One region of the Arthrobacter sp. 05L421 genome, then DNA from elsewhere that is predicted to be linked to it. Evidence: predicted binding sites of a transcription regulator. Region 1 holds the regulator's gene; each other region holds the start of a gene.

Region 1 (7,188 bases):
CACCGCCACGGAGTTGGGCGGCGGGGCCTCCCAAGACGCCTACGCCGCCACAGCGATCGCGGAGGTGGATTTCGCCGCCGAGGCCCTGAAGCTCAGCGGCCTGCCCGCGCGCCCGCTCGGCACGGTCTTTTTTGGCGGCGGCACGCCCACGCTGCTGCCGGCCGAGGACCTGGCGCGCATCCTCACGGCCGCGATCGGCGCCTGGGGCCTGCAGCCCGGGGCCGAGGTGACCACCGAGGCAAACCCGGATTCCGTCACCCCCGAATCACTCCAGCTGCTCGCCGACGCCGGGTTCACCCGGGTGTCCTTCGGCATGCAGTCGGCCGTTCCGCATGTCCTGAAGGTCCTGGACCGCACCCACACGCCCAGCAGGGTGCCCGAAGTGGTGCAGTGGGCGCGGGACGCGGGGCTCGCGGTCAGCCTCGACCTTATTTACGGGACGCCGGGGGAGTCGCTGGGTGACTGGCGCTGCTCGCTCGAGACGGCACTGTCCTACGCGCCCGACCACATCAGCGCCTACGCCTTGATTGTTGAGGATGGCACCAAGCTCGCGGCGCAGATCCGCCGCGGCGAAGTGCCCGGAATCGACGACGACGACCACGCCGCCAAGTACGAACTCGCCGACGAGCTGATTTCCGCGGCCGGGCTCACCTGGTACGAGGTCAGCAACTGGTCCCGCACCCCCGAGCAGGCCTGCCGGCACAACCTCGCCTACTGGCGGGGGGACGACTGGTGGGGCATCGGACCAGGCGCGCACTCGCACGTGGGCGGCGTCCGGTGGTGGAACGTCAAGCACCCCACCGCCTACGCCAACCGCCTCGGCGCCGGGGTCTCACCCGCCGCCGGACGCGAAACGCTGGACACCGAAACCCGCAACGTGGAACGCGTCATGCTCGAGGCCCGGCTGAACTCCGGACTCGACATCCCGAGCCTGGGCGGCCTGGGGGACACCGGCCGGCACGCCGTCGCGGGCCTGATTGCCGACGGCCTAGTGGATCCCGCGGCCGCTTTCAAGGGCCGGCTCATCCTCACGCTCAAGGGCCGGTTGTTGGCCGACGCAGTGGTCCGCAGGCTCCTGCCGGACTGAGCGGGCCGACTAGGACCCTCCGGGGCCGCCGCACGCAGCACCCGCACATGAAACCCGCACACGAATAGAGCCGGCCGCTTGCCCTGACGGGCAGCGGCCGGCTCTCTTGCTTGCGTCCGGGCTGGGCTATTTGATCCAGCGCAGGTTGAATTCGTAGCGGTGCGGCTGGCCGCGGTTGACGTGGATGCCTGCCGCCACCGAGAAGCACGTCACGGCGATCCAGATCACTGTGGCGAGCACGGCGAAGAGATTGCCCACCACGGGAATGAAGACGAGCAGATTGGCGAGCACCGCGGCGAGGGTCGGCGGCAGCGTGAAATTGAGGGCTTCCTTGGATTCCTGCGCAGTGAACGGGCCGCGGTCCTTGAAAATCAGATAGATCAGCAGCGACGGCACGCAGCCCAGGATGCCGCCGAAGTGCGCCAGCGTGGCCCACTGCCGGTCCTCGCTGGCCGTCAGCGGAAGCGCATTTGCCGGAACGCCATGGTACGGGGGCTGACCATGGCCGGCCTGGTTGCCCGTCTGTTCGCGTGCGTTATCTGCCACGGTGAAGCCCTTCGGATTGCGGTGATGCGTTGCTGCCAGGTTGTGCCTGGAATAGCCGGAACCGTGCTGGGAGCGCGGTCACCGTTCCAAGAATACTTGCTTGGGCGCGGAAATGGAGATCAGGGAGCGTCCGCCGCGGCAAACTAGGGCACGGTGAGGAAGTCAATGACCTCTTCCACGCGGCCCAGCAGGGACGGCTCGAGGTCCGCGTAGCTGCGGACCGCCCCCAATAGTTTCTGCCAGCCGACGCCGACGTCCTCCTTCGTGGAGTGGGGCCACCCGAAAGCCATCAGGATGCCTGTCTTCCAGTCGACTCCGCGGGGGATCACGGGCCACTTCTCAATACCCAGGACCGCAGGCCGGATGGCTTGCCATACATCCACATAAGGGTGGCCCACAATCAGGACGTTGCCGGCGGCGCCCGGTGAGGCCATGACGGCGTCAGCGATCCGTGACTCCTTGGAGTTTGGCACCAGGTGGTCAACGAGAACGCCGAGGCGGCGGCCGGGGCCCGGACCGAACTCCGCCACGGCGCCCGCGAGGTCGTCAATGCCGTGCAGGGGTTCGACGACGATGCCCTCCACGCGGAGGTCATCGCCCCATACCTTTTCCACCAGCTCGGCGTCGTGCTTTCCTTCCACCCAGATGCGGCTGGCCTTGGCCACCTGTGCGCGGTGCCCCGCCACCCGGACCGAGCCCGACGCCGTGCGGCCGGCACCGGAGGCCGGGGCCGCCTTCTTCGGGGCCGGCGGCATCAGTTGGATCGGCTGGCCCTCCAGCAGGAAGCCAAAGCCGAGGCGGAAGGACCGGGACTTGCCCCGCCGGTCCTCGAGCGCCACCACATGCATGCCGCCGGACTTCTCCACGCGGGTCACGGCTCCCACCCAGCCGGACTGGACCTCCTCGAGGACCATCCCGCGTTCCACCGGGACTTCCGGCAACTGGGTCTTGGCGGGGGCGGACAGGTCCTGGGGTCCCCAGTTCTGGTACGACATCTCTACACGCTTACTTTGCACTCGGAATGTACGGCGGTTGGTGGAACTCTCCGGGTCCGGAACCGGACCGCGACGGCGCGGCAACGGCAGCGGCTGCCACGGTCCCGGCACCGGCGTGACGGGAATCGCAACCCCGCGGGCCACGCCTGGAGCGAATCCAATGCTAACAACGCGGCGACTCATATTAGACTGGTTAGCACTTAGGCATGTCGAGTGCTAACCCTTGTCCGGAGACGGCCGTCTCTGTATTACCTCTGGGTACTACTTCTGGACGCGAACCGGACAACGCGGGCGGCACCGGCTGCGGGACCGTCGATTGGAGGTGGAGCGTGAGCGAACCGCGCAAACTCGAAGTGCTGCGCGCCATCGTGGAGGACTACGTCCATTCGCGTGAGCCCGTTGGTTCCAAAGCGCTGGTTGAGCGGCATCATCTTGGTGTGTCCAGCGCCACGATCCGAAATGACATGGCGGCGCTGGAGGACGAGGGCCTGATCACGGCGCCGCACACCAGCGCCGGCCGGATCCCCACCGACAAGGGCTACCGGCTCTTCGTCGACCAGATCTCAGCGGTGAAGCAGTTGTCCCAGGCCGAGCGCCGGGCAATCCAGGCGTTGCTGGAAGGATCCGAGGACCTCGACGACATCCTCGACCGGACCGTGAGGCTCCTCTCCCACCTGACCAACCAGGTCGCCGTCGTGCAGTATCCGCTGCTCAGCCGGGCCCGGGTGCGGCACATCGAGTTTGTGCTGCTGGCTCCCCGGAAGGTGCTGATTGTCCTCATCGCGGACACCGGCAAAGTGGAGCAGCGCGTCATCGATGTCGGGCAGGACATTCCCGACGACGCCCTGGCGGAGCTGCGCACCCGCTTCCTGGCGAGCCTCTCCGGGACCCCGCTGAGCCTGCTGCCCCAGCTGCTGCCCGCCGTCGTCGCCAGTGGCCCGCCCGCGCGCCGTGGTCCGGCGCAGGCGCTGGCCCGCGGCCTGGAGGCCCTGGCCACCACCAGCCGCGAGGAGCGCATGGTCATGGCCGGCACGGCCAATCTGGCACGATCCAATGTGGACTTCCCGCTCAGCATCGGCCCCGTGCTGGAGGCGCTCGAGGAACAGGTGGTCATGCTCCGCCTGCTCAGCGAAATGGCCGAAGACCCGCGCGGTGTGACCGTCAGCATTGGCCGGGAAAACCCCTACGACGGTCTCGCCGAGGCCTCGGTGGTGGCCACCGCCTACGGGCCGGACGCCACGGCCAAGGTCGGCGTCCTCGGACCCACCCGGATGGACTATCCCACCACCATGGCCGCCGTCCGCGCGGTGGCCCGTTACCTTTCGAGGATCCTGGGGCCCTGACGGGCCCGGGACCAACGCGACTTCTTGCCCCACCGGCAGTACAAAAAGGAAGAGATACAAACTTTGACCAGCCACTATGACGTTCTTGGAGTCTCCCGCGACGCAACGGGGGAGGAGATCAAGAAGGCGTACCGGAAACTGGCCCGGACCCTGCACCCGGACGTGAACCCGGGAGAAGACGCCTCGGACCGGTTCAAGGCCGTCACCCACGCCTATGAAGTCCTCTCCGATCCGCAGAAGCGCCGGGTGTATGACACCACCGGCAACGAGAACGGCACCGACAACGGCTTCGGCGGCGGCAGCTACTCGGGCCAGGGCTTCGCCTTCCAAGACATCTTCGAGACCTTCTTCGGGGCGGGCGGTGGCCAGGGCGGCCCGGCCTCCCGGGTCCGCCGCGGCCAGGACGCGCTGATCAGCGTGCGTATCGACCTCCGCGAGGCGGTTTTCGGCGTCAACAAGAAACTCGAGGTCGACACGGCTGTCGTCTGCCCGACGTGCGATGGCTCCTGCTGCCGCGAGGGCACCCACCCGGTGCGCTGCGACATCTGTGGCGGCAGCGGCCAGGTCCAGCGCGCTGTGCGCTCCATCCTGGGCCAGGTCATGACCTCGGCCCCCTGTGGATCCTGTGAGGGCTTCGGTACCGTCATCAAGGACCCCTGCAACGAATGCAACGGCCAGGGCCGGATCCGCAGCCGCCGCTCGCTGACCGTCAAGGTACCGGCGGGCGTTGGTACGGGCACCCGCATCCAGTTGTCCGGCCAGGGCGAGGCGGGCCCCGCCGGCGGTCCGGCCGGGGACCTGTATGTGGAGATCCGGGTCAACAATGACGCCACGTACGTCCGCGACGGCGACGACCTGCACGCGAGCCTCAACATCCCCATGACGGCCGCCGCACTCGGCACCGAAATTAGCCTCGATACCTTCGACGGGCAGCAGGAGATTGACGTCCGGGCCGGCACCCAGTCGGGCGAGATCATCACCCTGCGCGGCCTTGGTGTCACCCACCTCCGCGGCCACGGGCGCGGTGACCTGAAAGTGCACCTTCAGGTCGAAACGCCCGGCAAGCTCGACGCCGCCCAGGAAGACTTGCTCCGCCAGCTTGCCAAGCTGCGCGGCGAACACTTCACGGCCGGAAAGCTCGCGGCCAGCGGCGGCGTCTTCGCCAAACTCCGGGACCGGCTCGGTAACCTGTAGCGGTGAGTAACCCGGTCTTCTTCACCGCCCCCGGCACGCTGGATCAGCAGGTCCCCGGCTCCGCCTTCGTCCTGGAGGGCCCCGAGGCCCGCCACGCCGTCACCGTCAAGCGGATCGCCGTCGGCGAGGCCGTGGACATCGCCGACGGCGCGGGCAAACGGCTGACCGGCAAGGTGATGGCCGCGCTGCCCGGTGAGCTGACCGTCGAGTGCCTCGGCCTTGCCGATGAGCCGCGGCCCGGGACCAGACTGGTCCTGGTCCAAGCCCTCGCCAAGGGCGACCGCGACGAACTCGCGGCCGAAACGGCCACCGAACTGGGCATCGACGCCGTCATTCCCTGGCAGGCGGAGCGGTCTATTGTGCGGTGGAAGGCTGAACGGGCCGCGAAGGCGCACGCCAAATGGCAGTCAGTGGTGACGGCAGCTGCCAAGCAGGCGCGCCGCGCCTGGATCCCGGAGGTCCGGGCGGCAGTCGACGGCGCCGGGCTGCAGGCGGCTGTGGCGGCCGCGGACCTCGCGGTCATCCTGCACGAAGATGCCGTCCGCCCGCTGCGGCACGTCCTGGAATCATGGCTGGAAACCGCACCGCCCGGCGACGCCGGGTCCCGTGAAGTCCTGCTGATCGTGGGCCCTGAAGGCGGCATCAGCCCGCGGGAGGTGACCAGGTTGTGCGACGCAGGGGCGGTCACGGCATTGTTGGGTCACCATGTGCTGCGCTCGTCCACCGCCGGGCCGGCCGCCACCGTGCTGGCCAGCGACGTCCTCGGCCGGTGGTGACCGGCCGCCGGCGTGGCGGCTTCCTGACGTGAAGGCTATGTGAAGCCTCAGACCATTCGATGCGCCAAATTATTGGCCTCGCAGGACGATGCGTCAGTCTATTTAGACGATGCGTCAGACTACTTACCGGACTATTTAACCGTGAAGCCGCGGGTGTCTTGGAACACTTCCTTGGCGCTGTCGGACGCGTCCACCTGGGACACACGGACTTCGTAGTTGCCCGGGGCAAGGTTCACGGACAAGGTGAACAACCCGGACTGGGTGGAGTCGGCCGAGGCCGTGGCGTTGCCGTTGAGGTAGGCCGTCTTGGCGTTGTCGCCGTCGCCGTCTACCTTGAGGATCGCCCAGCGGAGCTTCCCGCCCTGGACGGTGCTCCGGCCGCTGATCTTGACCGAACCGTCGGCCACTGACGTGCCTTCCTGCGGATCGATGATCCACACAGGTGCCACCATCCCGGCGCTGCGGGAGGTCGGCTCGCCCAGCCGGACGTGATTGAAGGCCACGTAGTCGGTGTGACCGTCAACCAGCACAACCACCTGGGCCTGCTGTCCGGCATCGATGAGGCCTGCGCTGGCCGCGGCAGCCGTCGCCGTGTACACGAGCTGCTGGATGGCCCGCTCGGCCATGGCGGCATCCACGTTGCTGTTGAAGGCATCCGCGGAGACATCCACCGTGATGACATTCTTGCCGGAAATCGACGTCGCCAGCTTCTTCGGGTTCTGCCAAGGCGTGAAGAAATCCGGGTCCAGCGGCGTCTGGGACATCATCACTCGAAGGGCGCGGGTGACGGGGTTGTCCTGATCCGGGACGTCACGGAACTCGCGGTAGAGAAACGCGTTGTCATTGCTCCGGCCGATCCAATACACCGGAGCCTTGTTCGACGTCTGGGCAGTTTCGAGCGGAGCGCTGGTGGTGGGGACGCCCGACGCCGGGACGGGTATGAGCTCCGACGGGCTGCTGGAGTTCGTGATGCCGCTTTGCGGTGTTGCCACGCAGCCGGACAGGAGGAGGACGGCGGGCAGCGCCAGCGCCAGCGCGGCGCGGCGGACGCGCCCCACCGTTGACTGCTGAACTTCACGCTTCCTGATGCCGCTGTCCCTTCTTGTGCCCCGCGCTCCGCGGCGATGATCTGTTTATAGCCGTCCTGGACCGCCGGTGGCCGAGCATCCTCCACCTGCCGGAGAGCGGCCCGGCGATCCTGGGACAGCGGGATTCCAGCATGGCACACGGGCGCGGCGCGACAGCCG
Region 2 (7,188 bases), 220 kb from region 1:
GCCCCGATGACACCGATCCGCCGCTCCGTGAGGTCCAGCGACAGCTCCTGGAGCAGCGTCTTGGGTGCGGGCCGGCCGTCAACCGGCACCCGCACCGTCACGCGGTCCAGGACGATGCCGCTCACGGGCGGGTGTCAGCCGTCCGGACGCGGCGGAGCCGCAGATCCGGGAAGGCCTTGTGCAGGGCCAGGGCGATGCTGACGGCCAGGATGTTCTTGATGATGTCGCCGGGGTAGAACGCGAGATCGGCAAGGAAGGCCTTGGAGAAGTCCAGCTTGGCGTTGACCATCATGCCCAGGATGCCGAGGCCGTGGATGAAGACGATGCTGCTCACCATGGCGGCGGCGAAGAGGAGGATGGGGCGCAGTTTGCCGGTGCGCTTGGCGGTGCGGGCCAGCACGACGGCGGCCAGCCAGCCCACGGCTGTGGCGGCAAACAGGAATCCGATGATGTAGCCGGCGGAGGGGCCGGCGAGAACGCCCAGCCCGCTGCGGCCGCCGCTGAAGATCGGCAGGCCCGCGAAGCCCAGGAGCAGATAGAGGCCGACGGCGGCGAAGGCCCGGGCCGGGCCGAGGGCCAGCCCCGTGAGCATGACGGCAAGGGTCTGCAGCGTGATGGGCACGCCGAGCCCGCCGACCGGAATGGCGGCGATCAGCGCGGATGCGGCCACCAAGGCGGCGAAGACGGCGATGAGCCCAAGGTCGGTGGCATTCCAGCGGCTCCGGCGGCGCGGGGTCCTGGCGGTGGCGGGATGGTCGGTTTGCGTCATGGCGTTCCTGTCGGGTGCTGCTGCGGATATCGGACTAGTGATTCGACTGTACGGCCGCGGCCGGCCGGGTTTTTTGTAGGCGCCCCACTAACCGGTGGCCCGGAAGCTGGAGGGCGCCGCCAATGACGACCGGCCAGGGGATCGCGCCGGCCGCCGGCTGCTGCCATCTGGGCCCGTGTCAGGGAGAAGGGGCGGTGCCGGTAGACTTGTAAAGGCCGTGCTCTCGCACCGCCCTGCCCGGCCCCGCCCAGACTCCACCCGTTGCGCCGCGGCATTCCCTGTTGTGAAAGGCCTTAGCTGCATTGATTACCGTCCAGGATCTCGAACTGCGCGCCGGCGCCCGCCTCCTCATGGACCAGGTGAGCTTCCGGATCGACAAGGGAGACAAGATCGGTCTGGTCGGCCGTAACGGTGCAGGCAAGACAACGCTGACCCGCGTGCTCGCGGGCGAGGGCATGCCTGCCGCGGGCAAGGTAACCCGCACCGGCGAAATCGGCTACCTGCCGCAGGATCCGCGCACCCCGGACATGGAGCAGCTCGCGCGGGACCGGATCCTGTCCGTTCGCGGCCTGGACATCGCCGTCGGCAAGCTCCGCGTGGCCCACGAAGAGATGGCCAGCGAGGACGCCGCGGTCCAGCGCAAGGCGATGAACCGCTATGACCGGCTGGAATCCGAGTTCCTGGCCGCCGGCGGCTATGCGGCCGAAGCCGAGGCGGCAGCGATCTGCTCGAACCTCGCCCTGCCGGACCGCCTGCTGAACCAGCCGCTCAAGACGCTGTCCGGTGGGCAGCGGCGCCGCGTGGAGCTCGCGCGCATCCTGTACTCGGATGCCGAAACCATGCTCCTGGACGAGCCGACTAACCACCTCGACGCCGACTCCATCTCCTGGCTCCGTGAGTTCCTCAAGAACCACCAGGGCGGTCTGATCGTGATCAGCCACGACACCGAACTGCTGGAAGCGACTGTCAACAAGGTCTTCCTCCTCGATCCCAACCGCGCCCAGATCGACTTCTACAACATGGACTGGAAGCGCTACCTCACCCAGCGCGAAACGGACGAGCGCGCCCGCAAGCGTGAGCGCGCCAACGCGGAGAAGAAGGCCCAGGTCCTCTTCGACCAGGCCAACAAGATGCGTGCCAAGGCCACCAAGGCCGTCGCCGCGCAGAACATGGCCAAGCGTGCCGAGCGTCTGCTGGGCGGCCTCGAAGCCGTGCGCGCGACCGACCGCGTGGCAGCCCTCCGCTTCCCGGATCCGTCACCCTGTGGCAAGACCCCGCTCACCGCGGACGGCCTCAGCAAGTCCTACGGCTCGCTGGAGATCTTCACCGACGTCGACCTCGCGATCGACCGCGGCTCCAAGGTGGTCATCCTGGGTCTCAACGGTGCCGGCAAGACCACCCTGCTGCGCATGCTCGCCGGCGTCGACAAGCCGGACACCGGTGAAGTCGTGGCGGGACACGGCCTGAAAGTGGGCTACTACGCCCAGGAGCACGAGACGCTTGACGTGGACCGCACGGTCTTGCAGAACATGCGCTCGTCCGCCCCGGACATGAACGACGCCGAGGTACGCAACATTCTGGGCTCGTTCCTGTTCTCCGGCGACGACGTCGACAAGCCCGCCGGTGTGCTCTCCGGCGGCGAGAAGACCCGACTGGCGCTGGCCACCATCGTGGCCTCGAGCGCGAACGTGCTGCTCCTCGATGAGCCGACGAACAACCTCGACCCTGCCAGCCGGGCCGAAATCCTCGGGGCACTGGCCAACTACACCGGCGCCGTCGTCCTCGTGAGCCACGATGAGGGCGCCGTCGAGGCGCTCAACCCGGAGCGCGTCGTCCTGCTGCCCGACGGCATCGAGGACCACTGGAACGAAGACTACCTGGACCTGATCACGCTGGCGTAAGGCCGCCCAGTTGCGTTAGCGGACCGGCATCTCTTCCGCGCCCGTGATCCTGTGCAGGTCCTCGTAGCTGATGGAGAACATCGAGTTGTGATCGCCTGCCCCTGCCCACAGGACACGGTGGGCGGCCAGGGACTCGTCCAACAGGGTCCGGATCTTCTCCGGGTGGCCGACGGGGGCCACGCCGCCTACTTCCTGGCCGGTGTGTTCCAGGACGAACTCGGGGGAGGCGCGGCGGATTCTGCCCGTGCCCAGCTGCTCGGCGACCTTGCGGACGTCGACTTTAGCTCCGCCGCTGGCGAGTATCAGCAGGGGAGTGCCCTCAAGGTCGAACACCAGGCTGTTGGTGATCGCGGCGACGTCGCAGCCCAGCGTGGCGGCTGCGGCCGCCGCCGTCGGGACTTTTGAATCGAATACGGTCACCGTGTCCTTCGCGCCCAGGGCGGTCAGGGCGCGCTTGACGTTCGCCACCGGTCCGGGAATGGCATCAGGGCTCATCGCTTAGAACCCTTGGGCATCGAGGATGGCGTCTTCCTCTTCTTCCGCCGTCGCGTTCTTGCGCTTACGCGGAGCGGGACGGCGCCGCACGGCCGGACCGCTGGAGTGCAGGAACACGCCCTCGGCTGCCTCGGCCTCGGCGTCCTCCGCGTCAATCGCGGCGTTGCGGGCCTGCTGCCGGGCCGCGTAGCCGAACCCGACGAACATCAGCACGCCGAACGCGAACCACTGCAGGGAGTAGGAAAGGTGCGTGCCTTCATCGGTGGACGGCTTGGGGAACGGGAACGGCATGTCCTGCACCGCGGGCGACTCCGATGCCAGCTGCCCGTAGGCGCCCGTGAGCAGCGGATAGCCCAGCTGCGCGGAATAGGCGGCCAGGTCGATCGAGGCCAGCTGGCCGTCCGGGGCGCCGCGCTGCAGCGCGGGCTCGGCCGGCTTGAGTCGGGCAACCACTGTTGCCGGACCCTGGGGTGGCGCTGGCACTGAGTCGGGCCGGCCCGGGGTGTTGTTGCCGATGGGCAGCCAGCCACGGTCAATCACCACGGTTTCGCCGGACTGGAGCTTGAACGGCACCACCACCTCGTAGCCGGGCTGGCCGTTGAGCGGGCGGTTGCGGACGATGCGCTGGCCGGCGACGTCGTAGCTGCCCTTGAGTTCCACCTGGGTCCACTCCCGCTCCGGGTTCAGCCGGCTGAACTGGTCCCTGACATCAGCGAACGGCACGGGCTCGGCTGAGTAGTTGGAGACCACCCGGTTGATTTCCGCCAGGGTTTCGGCGCGACGGTCCATCTGCCACCGGCCCAGTCCGACGCAGCCCGCAGCGAAGATCGCGGCCAGCAACAAGTACCCCATCCATTTACTGGAGAAGAGAAAGCGGTACATTCAGCCGATCCTGCCTGACGGGTCGAGGGGCGCGGTCTCTGCGGAGAGATCGATGGGCTCGGCGCCGAGGGTCACAGTCTCTTTCCATAGTCCGCGCGTCTGGAGGTAGTCCTCAAGCCAGGCGCGGTGTTCACCGCACGCCAGCCAGATCTTGCGCCGCTCCGGGGTATGGATCTTAGGGTTGTTCCACAGCAGCTGCCACTCCGCTGCCGTGCGGCAGGCCTTCCGGGAGCAGACGGTGCCGGGGGACGCGGCGGGGTCGCCGCCAGTCCCGGCCAGGTCAAAGAGGTTCATGAAGCTGCCCGTCCGTGGTCGTCGTCGTCGTTCTCATTATCGATCAGCTCGCCCTGCAGCAGCGTCCCGGAGCCGTCATCGCCGTCGCCGCCGTCGGCCGGGTACTGCCCGGCCGGGTCCGCGGGTGCGGCGTCCAGCTCTGCGAGCGGAGCATAGTCCAGGAGGGAGTCGCTATGGATTTCCGCCTTGTCGCTGCCGTTGGCGATCACCACCGCAACCCAGGGCAGGAAAACGGCGCCAAGCACCGGGATGAGCTTGAACCAGCCATCCACGACAAAGATCAGGATCAGGCAAACCATGCGGATGCCCATGGCGACGGCGTATTTGATCATCCGTTCGCGTATCTCGTCTGAGTGCGCGGCGGCGGCGTCTGTGATGCTGTGCACCTCGGTACCACCGGACTCGGCGTCCGGCTTCCCGGGCACATGCGCACCGGGTCGGTTTTTGAGTGTCACGGCTGTCAGATCACGCTCCCAAGGCTTACTTCGATTCTCTCACCATCGGCGGAGCCGCCCAAACGGATGCGAACCGGGCGCTAAGATCGGAGGCAGGAAAAATCCAGCCCCCAGCGCGGCCGTCCCTGCCGCAGAACCCGGAGCCCCATATGTCTGACACACCCACCACCGGCCGCAGCGTTCTCATCACCGGCGGAAACCGGGGGATCGGCCTGGCCATCGCCGAGTCGTTCCTGGCCAACGGCGACAAGGTGGCGGTGACCTTCCGCAGCGAATCGTCGCTGCCCGAGGGCATCCTCGGCGTCAAGGCGGACGTCACCGACGAAGCTTCGGTCGACGCTGCGTTCGCGGAAGTCGAGGCCGCCCACGGTCCCGTGGAAGTACTCGTAGCCAACGCCGGCATCACCAAGGACACCCTGCTGATGCGCATGAGCGAGGATGACTTCACCTCGGTGATCGACACGAACCTCACAGGCGCCTTCCGGGTGATCAAGCGCGCGTCCAAGGGCATGATCCGGGCGCGCAAGGGCCGCGTGGTGCTCATTTCCTCCGTCTCCGGCCTGTACGGCGCGCCGGGCCAGATCAACTACTCTGCCTCGAAGGCGGGCCTGGTGGGCATCGCCCGGTCGCTCACCCGCGAGCTCGGCGCGCGCGGGATCACTGCGAACGTAGTCGCACCCGGCTTCATCAACACGGACATGACGGCCGAGCTGCCCGAGGCAACGCAGAAGGACTACCTGACCAAGGTCCCCGCCGGCCGCTTCGCCGAGGCCTCCGAGGTCGCCAACGTTGTCCGCTGGATCGCCAGCGACGAGGCGTCTTACATTTCGGGTGCGGTCATTCCGGTCGACGGCGGACTCGGAATGGGCCACTAGTCCCGCGCGACCCCGCGCGACGCCTGACGCAGACGCTGCGGACGACGGCGGTGTCCGCCGTCGTCCGCAGTCCGCTTGCGGCGGGCCTTTTTGCCCTTGGCACTCGGGCGCCGAAAGCGTGTAATGGGCTCACAGCCCCCGACCATGCCACGGCAGGGGCGTGGACCCAGGAGGAAAATCATGAGTGATCTCAGCAAGTGGACGCCCTCGGACATGCTGGAACCGGTCCGCCGCTTCCTAGATGGTGATCTGTCCATAGCGCCAGGGATCAAGATCGAACAGTTCCAAGAGGGCAGCACCCTGGTGGTTCGGGCGGAAGTGCCCGGGATCGACCCCGACCAAGATGTCGACGTCTCGGTCAGCGAGGGGATGCTCCATATCGCGGTGGAGCGGCAGGAAACGTCCGAGCACAAGAGCAAAGCCGGATACCGCTCGGAGTTTCGCTATGGCCGGTCCGCCCGCAGCATTGCCCTGCCCGCGGGGGCGAAGGAAGAAGATATCACCGCCACGTACAAGGACGGCGTCCTGGAAGTCCGCGCACCGGCTCCCGAGGTAGTGACGGGGGAAACGTCGAAGAAGATCCGCATTGACCGCAGCTGACACAGCCGCGGGCGGGTTCCGGGTGTGACCCGTCGGAACTACGCCGCCGGGGCTTCTTTGTGGATGCTGAACAACTGTAAAGGCACGATCCGCTGGCATGATGGATTGCAGACCCACAGTATTTGGACGTTTGGAACAAAGGAGCTCGTATGGGACTGCTGGACAAAAAGACCGCGATTGTGACCGGTTCGTCGCGCGGAATCGGCGCCGACATCGCCAAGATCCTCGCCGGCGAAGGCGCGGCCGTCGTCGTGAACTACCGCCAGAAGGCGCCGCGCGCCAACAAGGTCGTCGCGGAGATCGAAGCCGACGGCGGCCGTGCGGCTGCCGTCGGGGCGGACCTGACCACCCAGGAAGGCGTCCAGGCCCTCGCCAGCGCCGCCATGGAGAACTTCGGTTCGCTCGACATCCTGGTCCTCAACGCCTCCGGCGGCATGGAGACCGGGATGGAAGAGGGCTACGCGCTGAAGCTGAACCGTGACGCCCAGGTGAACATGCTCAACGCCGCCGTGGCGCTCATGCCCGAAGGCTCCCGCGTGGTCTTCGTGACCAGCCACCAGGCCCACTTCATCGACACGGTGCCCACCATGCCCGACTATGAGCCCGTGGCCCGCAGCAAGCGTGCCGGTGAGGACGCACTCCGCGCCCTCGTCCCGGCCCTGGCTGACAGGGGGATCTCGCTCGTGGTTGTCTCCGGCGACATGATCGAGGGCACCGTCACGGCCACCCTGCTTGACCGGTCCAACCCCGGCGCCATCGAGGCCCGCCGTGCCGAAGCGGGCAAGCTGTACTCGGTCAAGGAGTTTGCCGCGGAGGTCGCCAAGATGGCCACGGCCGACGTCGAGACCGGCCACACCGAATACGTCGGCGGCGCCGACTACTTCTCCAAGACTGCCGACGAGAGCTCCAGCTAGGAG
Region 3 (7,188 bases), on a different contig from region 1:
GAACATGTAACTCACCCCGTCCGTGACACCCTCGACGGTGTTGCCGCCGACGCGCACGGAGCCCTCGCTGGGACGTTCCAGCCCGGAAACCTGGGCCAGGGTGGTCGACTTGCCGCAGCCCGTGGGGCCGACGATCGAGCAGAACTGCCCGGGCTCCACGGAAAGCGCAACGTCCCGGATCGCCGTAAAGGTTTCCCCCTTTGGCGTGAGGTAGCGCTTGGTCAGCCCCGTGATCTCAATGCCGGCATCGTCGCCGGCATCCCCTCGTGGGCGAATTCGATGGTTTACACCCATGGCGTAAAGCCTCTCTGTTGAGTCGACGCCGGCCGCCTCATTTGCGGCGACGCCATTGTCCGGTGGATCCTTTAGTCATGCCTCGCAAACTTCGTGCCGTGTGACATGAGTCATGATCAGTGCACCCACCCTAGAAACGACTGCCGTAGTACGGCCACGCTTGCGTGCCTTGTGAGGGTTATTAGCCTTCATTCATCTTTTGAACCTTTTGCTCGAAGTGCCGTCCGGGCCGCCCTGAACGCCGTCCGGGGCCAGCAGTGAGCAGCGCCCGGGCTTGGTGGGGTGCCCGGCCGCTCGCATCGCAGATTCTCGTGTGGACGCTGGTGCTGATCGTGGTCACAGTGGCCCTCGGCGGCCTGGTGACGAACCGCATCACCGGCCAGGTACTCGACGAGCAATTCCGCCTGCGTGCCCTGGGCGTCGCGGAATCGGTGGCACAGATGCCGGAGGTGGCCACGGGCGTGGCCCGCGGCGTTGCCGGCCACGAGATCCAGGCGGTGGCTGAACAGGTTCGCACCCGCGCCCAGACGGACTACGTGGTGGTCACCGACCGGTACGGGATTCGTTTCTCGCACCCCACCCCGTCGCTCATCGGGAAGCGCCTCGAGGAGCCTGTCGCGGTCCTCGACGGCCAGACCCACGTGGGTACCGACCGCGGCAGTCTCGGCGACTCGGCCAACGCCAAGGCACCGATCCTGGACGCATCGGGGGACGTCGTCGGACAGGTCTCGGTGGGCATCCTTGAGACCACCGTCAGCATGGAGCTCGAGCGGGACGCTGGCATCGTTGGAGGCTCCTCGGTGCTCATCCTCCTGATCGGCGGTGCAGGTTCGTTCCTGCTGGCACGGGCCATCAAGCGCGCCACGTTCGGTCTCGAGCCTGCGGAAATCGCCTCGCTCCTCCAGGAACGGGAGGCCCTCCTGCACGGCATCCGCGAGGGCATGGTGGGAATCGACGACGCCGGCCGGGTCACCGTGATTAACGGCGAGGCCCGGCGCCTCCTGGGCCTCGAAGATACTTTGCTCGACCGCCCGCTGGAGGAGCTCATCCCCGAGGGACGGCTCCGCGACGTCCTCACGGGTGAGGCGCCCGGCGCTGACCAGACGATCATCACTGACGATTCCCTTCTTGTGGCCAACCGCATGCCGGTAAGCGTTGGCGGCCGGAGCGTGGGCGCTGTCGTGACCCTTCGCGACCGCACCGAAGTGGAAGCGCTAGTGCGGGACCTGCGTGCACTGGAAGGGCTCATGGCTGCCCTGCGCGCGCAGGAGCACGAGTACGCCAACCGCATGCACACGGTGGGCGCCCTCCTCCATCTGGGCGATATCGGGCAGGCACGCACCTTCATCGCGGGCATCGCGGACACGTCGCGCTCCCTCGGCGAGGGACTGCGCGCACGGATCGAGCCGCCCGAGCTCGCGGCGCTCATCTATGCCAAGATCACGGTAGCGGCGGAGCAGGATGTGCGCGTGGCTGTGTCCGACGAATCGCTCCTCCGCGAACCGGGGCTCGGAACGCAGGACCTCCTGACAATCGTGGGGAACCTGCTGGACAACGCAATCGACGCCGTCTCCAGCCTCCCGGGGCCCCACGCAGTGACGCTTGCCTTGGATGATTCCTCGGGCGTTTTTGTGTCGGTGACGGACACCGGACCGGGCGTGCCCGCGGAGGCGGTAGACGACGTCGTACGCGACGGCTATACGACAAAAACAGAACGGGCGGGCCACGCCGGTGGCCCGGGCCTGCGGCGCGGCATTGGCCTGGCGCTCGTGGCGAGGATTGTGCGCCGCGCAGGTGGCACGATGGATGTGTTCGCCGGACCGGGCGGACGCTTCGAAGTGTGGATTCCGAAAATTGGGGTTGAAGAATGATCCGGGTGCTGGTTGTCGACGACGACTTCCGTGTGGCGCGGCTGCATGCCGCCCAGGTGGCTCATGTTCCGGGGTACGAGTGCGTCGGTGAGGCGCACACCGTCGCCGAGGCGCGTGCCGCGATCGCGCGGGAGCGCCCCGACCTCCTGCTCTTGGATGTCTACCTCCCGGACGAGGACGGCATCTCGCTCCTCCAGTCATTGCGCGAGGCAGGCGAGGACGTAGACGTCATCATTATCACCGCGGCGCGGGATGTAGGGACGGTGCGTGCGGCGATGCGCGGCGGAGCGGTGTACTACCTGGTGAAGCCGTTCGGGTTCGAGCAGCTCGCCGAGCAGTTGCAGGCGTATCAGAGGTGGCGCGCGGACGCGTTGTCACGGCGGATCACGGGGCAGACGGACATTGACGCGCTGTTTGCCTCACGGCGGGCTTCTGTGGCGCCCATCGCGGGTTCCAGCTCCGCGCGGCGCCTCCCGCCGACCATGCAAAAGGTTCTCGATGCCGTGGCCGCGGCCGGCCAGCCCCTGGGCGCGCAGGATGTCTCGGACCTCATCGGCATATCCCGGCCTACGGCGCAGCGATACCTGAGCGAGCTCGAACGCAAGGACCGCGTGACCCTGCACCTCGAGTACGGAACCACCGGCCGGCCAGTTAATACCTACCTGCCGGTCAATACGTAGGCGCCAGCCCTCCCTTGCTTCCCGCCGCTGCTCCTGCAGCCGTCAGGTTTTGAGACGGATAGGGTGCTCGTGCTTCGGAGCTCTGCTGAGGGCCGCAGCACGAGCACAAGGAAGCGGCTAGCCGTTGATGATTTGGGGTGTGCCGAAGGCTTTGCGGCGTTGGGCTCCGTCCTGTCGAGGACGCAACAACGGTAGTGGTGCGCGGGGGCGACGTGGTGGTTTCGGACGGGCCGTTCGCGGAGACGAAGGAATGGATCGCGGGCTATGACATCATCGCCTGTGCGGATCTTGATGAGGCTGTCGAGGTGGCGTCCAAGCACACCATGGCCAGGTTCGGCAAGATCGAGATCAGGCCTGTGCGGCCGCTCGGGGAGTAGTGATTCGCCCCGAGGACGGCGTTGGTCAAGGCGGGGGGACCTGGCGCCGGAACTGACGGACGTCCGGGCCGTCGTGGAGGCCGCGTCCGCCGGTGAGACGGCACGGATCACCGCAACCCTCATCCGCGTCACGGGCGACTGGGGCCTGGCCGAGGATTGTGTCCAGGATTTGCTTTCGCCAGGACATGTCCCGCGCCGTGGAAATCGCTGGCAAACTAGGAGAGGCCAAGCTTTGGCCGATCGAGATACGCCGGATCGACCCCTGACCTGCCTATCGGCCATGAATAGTTATGATCAGAGCTCCGCTGAGTACCGTGTTCGCGGGCGCTGGAGGAGTGAAAATGGCGGAGACAAGCACCGGCACGACCACGTTGGACCAAATATTCAAAATCAGCTTGGCTCTTAAGGGGCTGGACGGGGTGCTGGAACTGGTGGGAGGGGTTCTCCTGCTGCTGGTGTCGCCCGCCCAGATGGCCTCTGTGGTCCATTTTCTGACCCAGCATGAACTCTCCGAAGACCCGCACGACCTTGTTGCCACCACCCTGGTGCACTGGGCCGGGGCCATGACTGTGTCGGCGACGCTCTTCGGTGCGGTCTATCTGCTCTTGCACGGGTTGGTCAAGGTGGTCCTCGTCTGGGCGGTGCTGAGGGACAAATTGTGGGCCTACCCGTGGATGATCGCCTTTTTGCTGGCCTTCATTGCCTACCAGAGCTATCAGCTCCTGGTCGCCTTCACCTGGGGGATGGTCGTGTTGACCGCCTTCGACATCTTCATTGTCTGGCTCACCTGGCATGAATACCGGGTCCACCGTGCCCGCAATGCTGCTGACCAACCCAGCACTCGACCTGCCCCTAAACCGTCAGCAGCCGGGCCGCAGCCGTAGCGTCGTCCTCAGGACTTGGCGGTCGCAAGCTTCGAGCGAACCCGCACGAGAGGTGCGTTCGGATCAAGAACGCCTGGTCCACCGTTCCGCTGACAAAGTGATCCACCGACTCGTCCCGGGCGTGCACGGAGCATCTGGTCAACGCTGGTGAGATGCCCTTTGCGGTAGGGCTTCAACTTCGGAACCTGCTCGATCATCTCCGTCATGTAGAGCAGGACATCCGGATCTTTGGCAATCAGTTCCTGGAACTCCACGATCACCGGAGGCGGGGTGTGCGGGTGGTCCCCGGCTTGGAGACCGGGGACCACCGTGCGGGAGGCACTGTCGGGGGGCCGCTTTTCGCTGCGCAACTGGCGCGGTGGCGTGGCTGCTCTGCATCGCCCTTTACTAACTGGCGGCCGGTCGCAGTGCTCCCGGTCCGGCGGGCCTGACCTCCCCCCGGGGTGGATCAGGCGGCGTTGATTGCCTGTGGCTCGTTCTTCTCGGAGGTGATCTCGATGCGGCGCGGCTTGGCCTTCTCGGCCACGGGGATCCGCAGCGTCAGGACCCCGGCGTCGTAGCTGGCCTTCACCGCTTCGGTGTCCAGGGCGTCGCCGAGGATGAGCTGGCGGCTGAAGACACCGCGGGGACGTTCGGCGGCGATCAACTCGGTGTCTTCACCTTTCGGGTCCTTGCGCTCGGCCCTGACCGTGAGGACGTTGCGTTCGACGTCGATGTCCACCGAGTCCGCGGCGACTCCGGGCAGGTCGAAAGCGACGACGAATTCTTCGCCCTCCTGCCACGCGTCCATAGGCATGGCCGCGGGCCGGGCCGTGGTGCCGAGGACCTGCTGGGCGAGCCGGTCAAGCTCGCGGAACGGGTCGGTACGCATCAGCATGGTCTTCTCACTCCTTGCAGTCGATTTCTTCTCATTCCGTCCGGCCATTTATGTGTCGTGGCTGGTATAGATTTTTTATAGCACTGGTGCCAGACTGGTGCAAGACGTTTTTTTGGGTTTTATGAAGGGGCCGGGATGGAACGGAATCCGGGGAGAAGCGCGGCTGTTTATGCCATTTCCGTGGCAGCGGAGCTGGTCGGGACCGGGCAGCAGAACCTGCGGCTGTATGAGCGCCGGGGACTGCTGGAACCGGGCCGGACGGTCGGTGGAACCCGCCGGTACAGCGAGCAGGACCTGGAGATCCTGCGCAGGATCGGCGCCCTGCTCGATGACGGCCTGAACCTGGCCGGCATCCGCCTCGTCCTTGAACTTGAAGCGGCCAACAGGCGCCTCGAAGGAGAGCTCGCGGCGGCCAGGACAAGGGAGCAGCGGGCGAAGAGCACTTCGGCCAGTGCCGCCAGCCCGGGGACTGCGGGAACGAACGGCGGTGCAGGCCGCCGCGGACGAGGGGTCCGCGTCTAGGCCCGGACGATAGAGACTTTCCCGTGTTTCGGGCGGTTCCTGAGCGGGTACCGGGACACGGAATTCCAGGATGCCCTCACTGTAGGAAGCCCTAACCTCACATGAGGGGCGCGGTGACAGGGCTTTGAGGGCGGTGACTGCGGCCGGGTCAGGCGCAGCGGGGCGAGTGCGTCGTCAAAGCTGCGCTGAACCCGGCGGCCCGCTGGGCCAGAAGCAGACAGCCGCCCGGGACGTGGGCCGGGGTCGAGGGGCATCGAGGACTGCCTCCCCTCCGCGGAACAAAGGTCAATCACGAAGGGCGGCCCAGGGCCAGCATGAGCCGTGATCATGGCCGGCGTTCGCGGTTAGCGTTTCGGACCGGCGTTCATCGAAGCCGCTGACTGCGTAACGGCCCGACAAAGCGCCGATCGAACGAACTGACCGGCGCTGAGTTGCACGTATCGGGGGCCTTGGCTCGACCAGCCTTTCGCTTCACTCCTGACCAGCATGGGCGCCCCTGCTGCAAATAGCCAGCCGGGCCGCTATGGCAACGTGGATTCGATGCACGGGACGGAGCCGAACCGCCGATGTGCTGCCGCTGACCCCGCACGAACCGTTAGGATCCTTGCTTCAATGAGCCGACCCCAATCGGGAAAACGGAGCACGCCCGAGCAGGAGGGGTCCGAGTCCGGAGACAGTGTGCCCATCTTCGGATCCTCCGACGCTGGCGGAGCAGCAGCCCTACTGCTGTATCGGAGCCGCTACCTCGCACAGGCTGACGCGCGCCCCCGGAACGCCAATCAGGGTGGAGAGCGACCCGTCGTCTGCCTCCAGATCGAGGTGGATGAGGCGGTGCCGGCGGTGTTTGGCCACGACGGCGAAGCTGGTGTCGGCCAGCCGCAGGCTTTGTCCTTCGATGACTTCACGGAGTTTGTGCTTCGCGAAGATAGGGGAGATGGCCGGTTCGGTCATGGTGTTCATCCCTTTCATAAGTGTTGATTTCCGTTACGGTCGCTTCGTTCAGCCTCGTACCGCTGAGGCATGGTTTTGAGGTCTTCGAGGTCCCGGAGCAGAAGCATCCGACGGTGTTGTGCGCGCAGGCTCCGTGGAGGTGGGCTCCGGTCCCTCCTTTTCTGCGCGCACCCTGGAACACCGCCGCCGCCACTGCGGCTCGGCGCCTGATATCTCAAGAGCTTCCCCGTCCCGCCCCGCGCGGATCCTCGAAAGGGCCTGGTACGGGCCGGATGCCGGCTGCAGTGAGCCGGTCATTCAGGCAGTTCCATCTGGAAGCCGCAGACGCATCTGAGGACCCGCATGGAGAGGTATACCTCCAGGTTGTCCTCGGCCGGGCTTTCGGTGGACCGGGGTGCGGTCAGCCGGCACGGTTCGGAGCCGGCCTTTTTCATGGGCTGTCCGCAGTGCATGTAGTGGCCGCCGAGTATCAGCACGTCGCCTGTTTGTTCCATCCGGCCCAGGACCATGGACAGGCCAGCGACCCAGGCAGGATGTTCACTGAAGCGCAGGCACCGGCTACACGTGTGGATAACCATCACGATATCGGACGGTTGGTCGGGGAGGTGGGTAACGGATCTGATGGCGAGATGGCGGTCTGTGCCGCAGTTGCCGCACATCACCGGCAGCACGCCGGGCGGCCGCCCGGTGCCGTGGGGGAGGAAGCCGGGAACTCCGAGGGACATGATCAGC
Region 4 (7,188 bases), on a different contig from region 1:
CCGCGACCGCGAGGAGCTCGCCGGCCGGCTCCGCCGCGCTGCCGAGCTCGGCAGCTTCAGCCGCGCGTCGACCACCAGTCCCTGGCACGGCGCGCGCCTGCTCACGCGCAAGGAGACGCAGGAAGCGCAGAACGTCGCCCAGTCCGTGGCAGAGAAACTGCCCTTGCTCCGCGGCCGCATGGACGCCGTTTCGGAACACGCAGAGATCCGGCTCGGCGGGACCTTCGCCGAATGGGGCGAACAGATCGAACTGCTCGTGGCCGTCCGCGAGAGCCTGGACAAGTTCACTCCCGACATCTTTGACCGGCCCGTCCATGATTTGATCTCCGCCACGGCGTCCTCCAGTTGGCGCAGGGAACGCGGGATCGAGATGCCGTCCATGCAGCGCTCACGCCTGCGCCGGGTGGCCAAGGAGTACGTCCGGCCCGGTGTGCACATCGCGGACCTGCACAGTTCCCTGATCCTCGTGCAGGAGCAGCGCGCCGCCTGGTCCGGGTACGCCACCACGCAGCGGCACCCGGCGGTGCCGTCGGGGCTGGCCGAAATCTCGGGCCTGTACCGGGAACTCGCTGCGGAACTGGCCGAACTCGGCCAGGCGGTCAAGCACACCCCCGCCGGCGGCGACCTGGACCGCGCGCCGTACGACGAACTTCTGCCCCGGGTGCGGCGGCTCGTCGCCGACACCGCGACACTGGAAACCCTGCCGGAGCGCACCCTTCTTGTCGAGAGCATGCGTGAGCACGGCCTCGGCGAGCTCCTCGCTGACCTTGCCGAGCGCGAGGTTCCGGAGCGATCGGTGACCGCCGAGCTGGAGCTGGCCTGGTGGCAGTCGGCCCTGGAAGCCATGATCAGCGGCGATGACTATCTCGCCATGTCAGACGGCGACGCCCTGCGCCAGCTTGAGGCCGAATACCGGCTCGCCGACAACGCCCACATCGCCAGCGGCGCTGCCCGGCTGCGATGGAACCTGTCCGAACGCTGGCGTACGGCAATCGCGGCGTACCCCCGCCAGGCCGAGTTGTTGCGCAGCCTGCTCAAGGACGGCCGGGTGACCCTGGCAGCCCTGAGCGGCCAGGCGCAGGAACTGCTGCCCACCCTCGTGCCGGTATGGTCTGTAAGCCCCTACCTCCTGACGGGCCTCCTGCCGATCGAGCAGACCTTCGACGCCGTAGTGATCCTGGACGCGGAGACGACCTCGCTGCAGGCAGTCCTCCCGGCCATCGCCCGCTCCCGGCAGGTCATCGCCTTCGGCGACGAACAGATCGCCAGCCCCCGGACCTTTACGGTGGGCGTCGAACGGCTCGCGGCGGGGGAGAGCTCCTACCAAAGCGTTGAGAGCTCGTACCGGGCGCTGTCCGCCGTGCTTCCGGTCAGGAACCTGCGGACTGTCTACCGTGCGGTCGATGAAGATCTGGTCCGCCAGCTCAGCAAGAGTTATTACGGCGGGGAACTTACCAGGCTTCCTGAAGGACAATCCGCCACGGGCCTGGACCGTACCCTCAGCGTGGAGTATCTCCCCGACGGCACGGGGCTGCCCAGCGCCGACCACGACGGCGTTGAATCGGTTGTTGCCGAGGTCAACCGCGCGGTGGAACTCGTCTTCGAACACGCCCGACTCCGGCCCCGGACCTCGCTGGCCGTGGTGACCGGCAGCCTTCGCCACGCCGCCCGGATTGGCGAGGCCATCAGGGCACAGCTGCCCAACTACCCCATGCTCGGCAGCTTCTTCACAGCGGGGGACGAGTCCTTCCGCGTGGTGGATCTGGAACGGGCCCAGGGCCTGGTCCGTGACCACGTCATCTTTTCCCCGGGCTACGGCCGCACCCCGCATGGGCGCACCCTCCACAGCCTCGGGCCGCTCTCCACTGAGGGGGGCCGCGCCAAATTCGCACTGGCCATGACCCGTGCCCGCCGGTCCCTGCACGTGCTCAGTTGCTTCCGCCCCGAAGACCTCGATGTCAGCCGCCTCAGCCACGGCGCCGTGGACTTCTACGAACTGCTGGACCGTGAGATCGCTGGCAATACTGATCTAGGCAGCCCCGCCTCCCGGGCCGCGGCCAGCGAGGAGGCGCTCGGCGCCGATCCGCTGGTAGCCGACCTGGGCGACCGGCTGCGCGCACGCGGGGCACGGGTGTGGCACCAATACGACGGCGTCCTGAACATGGTGGCGGCGGCCGATCCCATGACGACGATCGGCCAGGATGATGCGGAGATTCCCCGTCCGGTGGCGATCGAGTCGGATGGCACCGGCCAGTACCGGCGGATGAGCGTCCGGGAACGGAGCCGACTCCGGCCCCAGCTCCTGGAACGGCTTGGCTGGCGCTACATGCCACTGTGGACCATAGAGGTCTTCACCGACCCCTCGGCCTGCGCCGATCGGATTGGCGGTTACCTCGGGTTGGAGAAGCCTCCCATTCCCAGCCGGCTCCGGACACCGCACGGGTTCTTTGACGACGACATCGAGCACCTGGCGATTGACCAGGCGCGGGCCGCGGAATACCACGTGGCGGCCGAACCCGCGGGACGGGTAGTCCGGGGCTCCGAAGCTGCGGGCCAGGAATCGCGCCGGCAGGAGCCAGCACCAGGAATGACAGGCAATACAGGCATTAAGGAGGCCGGCGACATGAGTGCGGACGGCGACATCCAAGGCAAAACCAACAACACCAGCAACACCGGCCCTGGCGAGGGCGACGCGACCGGCGGCGCTGAGCCCAGGACCGCTGAGCCGAAGGCCGGCGAGTTGGCGGGAGACGGGCCGGACCAGGAAGCAGCCACGGAGGCTTCCCGCCGTTCGGAGGCACAGGCCGCCGTCCCCGAAGGCGTGCTGCCGAACAAGGCGGCGGAAGACGACCCCCGGCGCTGGGGCGACCAACCTGACAATTACGATCATGACGCGTGGCTCCAAGAGCAGAAGCCACCGCACTGGGGTTGACGTTGGTAGCGGGCACCGCCGAGCCCGCGGGTAGCGTTGCAGGCCGCGACCGGCGGCGCGGACTGCCCGGGCTTCAGGCCGGCGGACGACTGCCCGGGCGCTAGCCCGGCGCGGCCGCAACAAGTACGAAGAACAGCTTGCCTTGGGTTGATGCCCCCGCCAGTCTTCGGGCCTGGTCGGCCGCCGCTGCTACTACCACCAGCCCGTCAGTCTCCGCGGTGGCGGGCCACGGCCCTGACTTACCGCCCGGCACTGACGTCCAGAGCACCGGAACGGCTTCGGCCAGGATTTGGCTTTCGCCGGCTCGGTCAAGGCCGTTGCCGCCGGTGAGCACCACGTTCACGAGCTGCCCGGGGGAGACCAGCTGGACGGAGGCCGGATCCGCCATCCTGAGCGGCACGGCCGCAGAGCCGGGCGGGCTTCCCGCGAGCAGGCCCGGGCCCAGGATCTGGGCGTCGGTGAGAAGCTGGCCCCGGCGCAGCGGTGCGGCCAGCTGTTTTCCCTCGAACGCGGCCTCGGTGCCGGGGTTGCCGGCAGGCACGAGGCCCGGCGGCACGCTGACGCTGCTGACATCGCCGGGCACCAGGGTCTTCCCGGCGGGAAGGTCTGCCGCTGCGGCGAAAGCAATGACGGTGTCAGCGGGCGCGGGGGTGAGCTGCTGAACCGTCAGGCCCGCGGGGATGCAGAACAGGAGGGCCGCGATAAGCCGCCGGTTCCGCTTCAACCGGGCGCGCAAACGGTGCTGCGCGGGGCGGCCGCGGGGCGGCCGCTGACCGGGGGGATCCGTGCGCGGGTTCCGGCCCCGGAACGGCCGGCCAGCGGCGGACATGGTGGCGGCATGAAAGTTGGCGGGGCGGAACACCGCGCGGGCCCAGCGGCCGGAGCCCTCCACAGGCATTGGGCGGGCGGGTAGGGACGAAACCCAGGACAAAGGCGGGTACGACGTCCACAACGAAGACGGGGAAACCGCGGTGAGTGCAGGAGCCATGCCGCCACGCTACGGAGCCGCACGCATCGGCGGGAGCCACTGAACCGCCTATGTGGACAACGGCCAGCAGGCCCAAGGATTACGCTGACTCAGCCGGCCGCGGCCCACCTGGCGGGCCGGGTACTGGCGGGCCGGGTACTGGCGGGCCGGCGTCGAAGGGGCAGCCCGAAACCGGCAGATTCCCTGCTAGCCCGCGGCGGCGGGTGCAGGCGCGGGGGTGGCCGCCGGAGCTGCAGGAGCCGGGGAAACGGTGCTGCCCTTGGCGGCGCGTGAATCGGTCCGGTAGAAGCCGGAGCCCTTGAACACTACGCCGACGCTGTTGAACTTCTTGCGCAGCGTGCCCTGGCACTCGGGGCAGGACGTCAGGGAGTTGTCGCTGAACGACTGCACGATCTCGAAGGCGTGGCTGCAGTCCTTGCAGGCGTATGCATACGTGGGCAATGGAAATCCTCACTCTGGGGCAAACGAGCAGGTCCCGTGCTGCCGGACCGGAATCACTGCCGATATGCCTATCGACCGGTTCCGCCCTTAGCAGTCGCAGGGCCTGAGTGCTAATTCTATCACCTTGGCACGACCCCATATCTGCCCGGGCGGCATCAGCCGAGCCGGATGATCCCGCCCGGGGTCAGGGCCGCTTCGACCTTCCGGTCGAACGACTCGGCGGGAATGCTGCCCGCCGGCAGCACCTCCGTGTCATAGACGACGGCGGCAGTCGGCAGCGCCGCTGCCTCGGACGCGTCGCCGGACGCTGGGGACAGGGTGGCCAGGGCGGCAAGGAACTTGTCGTAGTAGCCGCCGCCTTGTCCGATCCGGTTGCCCGAGAAATCCACGGCGGTGGCCGGGATGATGATTGCGGTGGCGTCGCGCATTACCTCGGTGCCGTGGCGCTGCCCGACGGGCTCCTGGATGGGCGCGTACCGGCTGCGGACAAAACCGGACTTTGGAGTCCAGTACACCCAGCTGAGCTCGATTTCGGGTTCGCAAACCGGCAGCAGCACCCGGTGCCCGGCATCGGTCAGGGCAGTCAGCAGCGGCAGTGTGGGAGGTTCGGCGCCCACGCCGAGGTACGCCGCAAATATGCCCTGGCGGCCGCGGGCCAGTCCGGAGGCCCACTGGAGCCCATGGCGTGCGATGCCGGCCGCGGCGGCATCTTGTGCGGCCAGCGGCAGTGCGGAACGCACCGCCCTGTGGCTGGAGCGTATTTCCTCTTTTGACGCCATACTGGCCCGTCCTCTTGCCTCGTGCGGCCGCGACCCGCCGGGGAGGGCGGCCGGGCGGTTCGTATGATAATTACGCAATGATTGGTCCCTCCGTTAGATTAGTCGAGTGAATACACCCAACGCTTCCGTCCGTAAGGCCGTCATCCCCGCCGCGGGCCTTGGTACCAGGTTTCTTCCGGCGACGAAGGCCATGCCCAAGGAAATGCTGCCTGTCGTTGACAAACCGGCCATCCAGTACGTCGTTGAGGAGGCCGTGAATGTCGGCCTGAACGACATCCTGATGATCACTGGCCGCAACAAGCGGGCGTTGGAGGACCACTTCGACCGCGTTCCGGCGCTGGAGGCCACCCTCGAGGCGAAGGGCGACACTGCGAAGCTTGAGTCCATCCAGGCCGCCAGCAACCTCGGTGACATCCACTACGTCCGCCAGGGCGATCCCATGGGCCTCGGCCACGCCGTCCTCCGGGCCAAGCAGCACGTCGGGCAGGAGCCGTTCGCCGTCCTCCTGGGCGATGACCTCATCGACGCCCGCGATGAGCTGCTCAGCACCATGATCGAGGTCCAGGCCAAGACGGGCGGGTCAGTGGTCGCTTTGATCGAGGTGGATCCGTCCCAGATCAGCGCCTATGGCTGCGCCGACGTCGAGGCGATCGGCGGTGAGGACTACGTCCGCATCAATCAGTTGGTGGAGAAGCCCGACGTCGAGGACGCCCCGTCCAACCTCGCCGTGATTGGCCGCTATGTGCTGCACCCGGCCGTCTTTGAAGTCCTAGAACGGACCGCGCCCGGCCGTGGCGGAGAAATCCAGCTGACGGACGCGCTGCAGGAACTATCCGCCGGCACCGGCGAGGGCTACGGCGTGTACGGCGTTGTGTTCCGCGGCCGCCGCTACGACACCGGCGACAAGCTCAGCTACCTCAAGGCCTGCGTCCAGCTCGCCTGCGACAGTGAGGACCTCGGTCCGGGTCTGCGCGAATGGCTGCCCGGCTTCGCCTCCAGCCTGGCCCCCAGCCTCACAAAGTAATTCCCGTGGGGGGCAGCTTTACCTGGCCGGCGACTCTGGAGAGTGGCGACATCGTGTTGCGCCCGATCCGGTACCGGGACCGCAAGGAGTGGACTGCACTCCGGTCCCGTAACTGCGAATGGCTGGCCCCCTGGGAGGCGTCAAACCCCGCCCCCGGCGGCGGCCTGCCCGACTACCGGCAGATGGTGCGCTCGCTCAAGGCCCAGGCCGCACAGGCCACTGCCCTGCCCTTCGTGATCGCTGAATGGACGCCCGGCCACCAGGCCCCCGTGATCGTGGGGCAGCTGACGGTCTCCTCCATCGTGTGGGGATCGGCCATGATGGCGACCCTGGGCTATTGGGTCGACAAGGAGCGGGCCGGCCGGGGGATTGCCCCGACCGCCGTGGCCATGGCAACGGATTATTGCTTTGGCACCCTTGGCCTGCACCGCATGGAGATCAACATCAGGCCGGAGAACGCGCCCAGCCTGCGGGTGGTGGAGAAACTCGGCTTTCGTGACGAGGGATTCCGGCCCAGGTACTTGCACATCAACGGCGAATGGGCGGACCACCGTACCTTCGCGCTCACAGCTGAGGAAGTGCCGGAAGGCCTCCTCGCACGGTGGCTGAGGACCCACCAGGGCTGAACCTGTGATGGCCGCCTGACCAGCCACGACGCCCCGACGCGTGCCAATGGCCGCCCCGCGCGCGACACACCTCTGACAATGCGGGGCAGTACCCCATATACCTCATACGGTTTTGAGTGTGGACTTCCCTCTTAGCAGCTCTGTGATCCTTGTCATTGCAGTTGCGCTCTGGATCGTGTGGGTGGCGCCTTACGTTCTCCGGAACGGGCGTCACCAGTTGCAGCCTGCAGGCGACTTTCTGGCGGACGCCATAGACATGGAACCAGCAGAGCCGCATGCGGGGAAGGTTATGAAAATGGCAGCGCAGCACGAGAAACCCATGAGCAGCGCCCAGCGCGCAAAACCGGCCGGCGGCACCCCAGGTGCTGGTGCCAGCACCGCGGCGACCTCTGGGGGGA

What was found. Region 1 encodes HrcA, which represses chaperone genes, less so after heat shock. Its sites were predicted from a motif close to TTNGCACTCGNNNNNNNCGAGTGCNAA; they were not measured.
Region 2: AC1DKQ_RS04295 (Hsp20/alpha crystallin family protein) is a predicted target of HrcA. The motif match lies at 5,768-5,794, and genes of this name have one in related genera.
Region 3: AC1DKQ_RS19765 (Hsp20/alpha crystallin family protein) is a predicted target of HrcA. The motif match lies at 5,061-5,087, and genes of this name have one in related genera.
Region 4: AC1DKQ_RS01220 (FmdB family zinc ribbon protein) is a predicted target of HrcA. The motif match lies at 4,449-4,475, and genes of this name have one in related genera.

What each region holds. Positions count from the first base shown of each region.
Region 1 is NZ_JBFTOC010000002.1:62,837-70,024, forward strand. Features, by position in the region: gene hemW (radical SAM family heme chaperone HemW) at 1-1,087, shown strand, start outside; gene AC1DKQ_RS03200 (DUF4870 domain-containing protein) at 1,214-1,633, opposite strand; gene AC1DKQ_RS03205 (DUF3097 domain-containing protein) at 1,777-2,628, opposite strand; gene hrcA (heat-inducible transcriptional repressor HrcA) at 2,958-3,971, shown strand; gene dnaJ (molecular chaperone DnaJ) at 4,035-5,165, shown strand; gene AC1DKQ_RS03220 (16S rRNA (uracil(1498)-N(3))-methyltransferase) at 5,168-5,941, shown strand; gene AC1DKQ_RS03225 (GerMN domain-containing protein) at 6,073-6,999, opposite strand.
Region 2 is NZ_JBFTOC010000002.1:285,950-293,137, forward strand. Features, by position in the region: gene AC1DKQ_RS04255 (energy-coupling factor ABC transporter ATP-binding protein) at 1-125, opposite strand, end outside; gene AC1DKQ_RS04260 (biotin transporter BioY) at 122-769, opposite strand; gene AC1DKQ_RS04265 (ABC-F family ATP-binding cassette domain-containing protein) at 1,072-2,670, shown strand; gene AC1DKQ_RS04270 (YbaK/EbsC family protein) at 2,686-3,165, opposite strand; gene AC1DKQ_RS04275 (SURF1 family cytochrome oxidase biogenesis protein) at 3,169-4,047, opposite strand; gene AC1DKQ_RS04280 (hypothetical protein) at 4,048-4,341, opposite strand; gene AC1DKQ_RS04285 (DUF3099 domain-containing protein) at 4,338-4,796, opposite strand; gene AC1DKQ_RS04290 (beta-ketoacyl-ACP reductase) at 4,946-5,671, shown strand; gene AC1DKQ_RS04295 (Hsp20/alpha crystallin family protein) at 5,852-6,271, shown strand; gene AC1DKQ_RS04300 (SDR family oxidoreductase) at 6,421-7,185, shown strand.
Region 3 is NZ_JBFTOC010000025.1:7,661-14,848, forward strand. Features, by position in the region: gene AC1DKQ_RS19740 (ABC transporter ATP-binding protein) at 1-294, opposite strand, end outside; gene AC1DKQ_RS19745 (ATP-binding protein) at 552-2,165, shown strand; gene AC1DKQ_RS19750 (response regulator) at 2,162-2,845, shown strand; gene AC1DKQ_RS19755 (YciI family protein) at 3,043-3,222, shown strand; gene AC1DKQ_RS19760 (DUF2127 domain-containing protein) at 3,564-4,106, shown strand; gene AC1DKQ_RS19765 (Hsp20/alpha crystallin family protein) at 4,555-4,983, opposite strand; gene AC1DKQ_RS19770 (MerR family transcriptional regulator) at 5,164-5,505, shown strand; gene AC1DKQ_RS19775 (hypothetical protein) at 6,226-6,456, opposite strand; gene AC1DKQ_RS19780 (hypothetical protein) at 6,750-7,181, opposite strand; gene AC1DKQ_RS19785 (hypothetical protein) at 7,184-7,188, opposite strand, start outside.
Region 4 is NZ_JBFTOC010000001.1:270,865-278,052, reverse strand. Features, by position in the region: gene AC1DKQ_RS01230 (AAA family ATPase) at 1-2,932, shown strand, start outside; gene AC1DKQ_RS01225 (RcpC/CpaB family pilus assembly protein) at 3,033-3,656, opposite strand; gene AC1DKQ_RS01220 (FmdB family zinc ribbon protein) at 4,107-4,361, opposite strand; gene AC1DKQ_RS01215 (5-formyltetrahydrofolate cyclo-ligase) at 4,517-5,140, opposite strand; gene galU (UTP--glucose-1-phosphate uridylyltransferase GalU) at 5,247-6,164, shown strand; gene AC1DKQ_RS01205 (GNAT family N-acetyltransferase) at 6,170-6,790, shown strand; gene AC1DKQ_RS01200 (hypothetical protein) at 6,933-7,188, shown strand, end outside.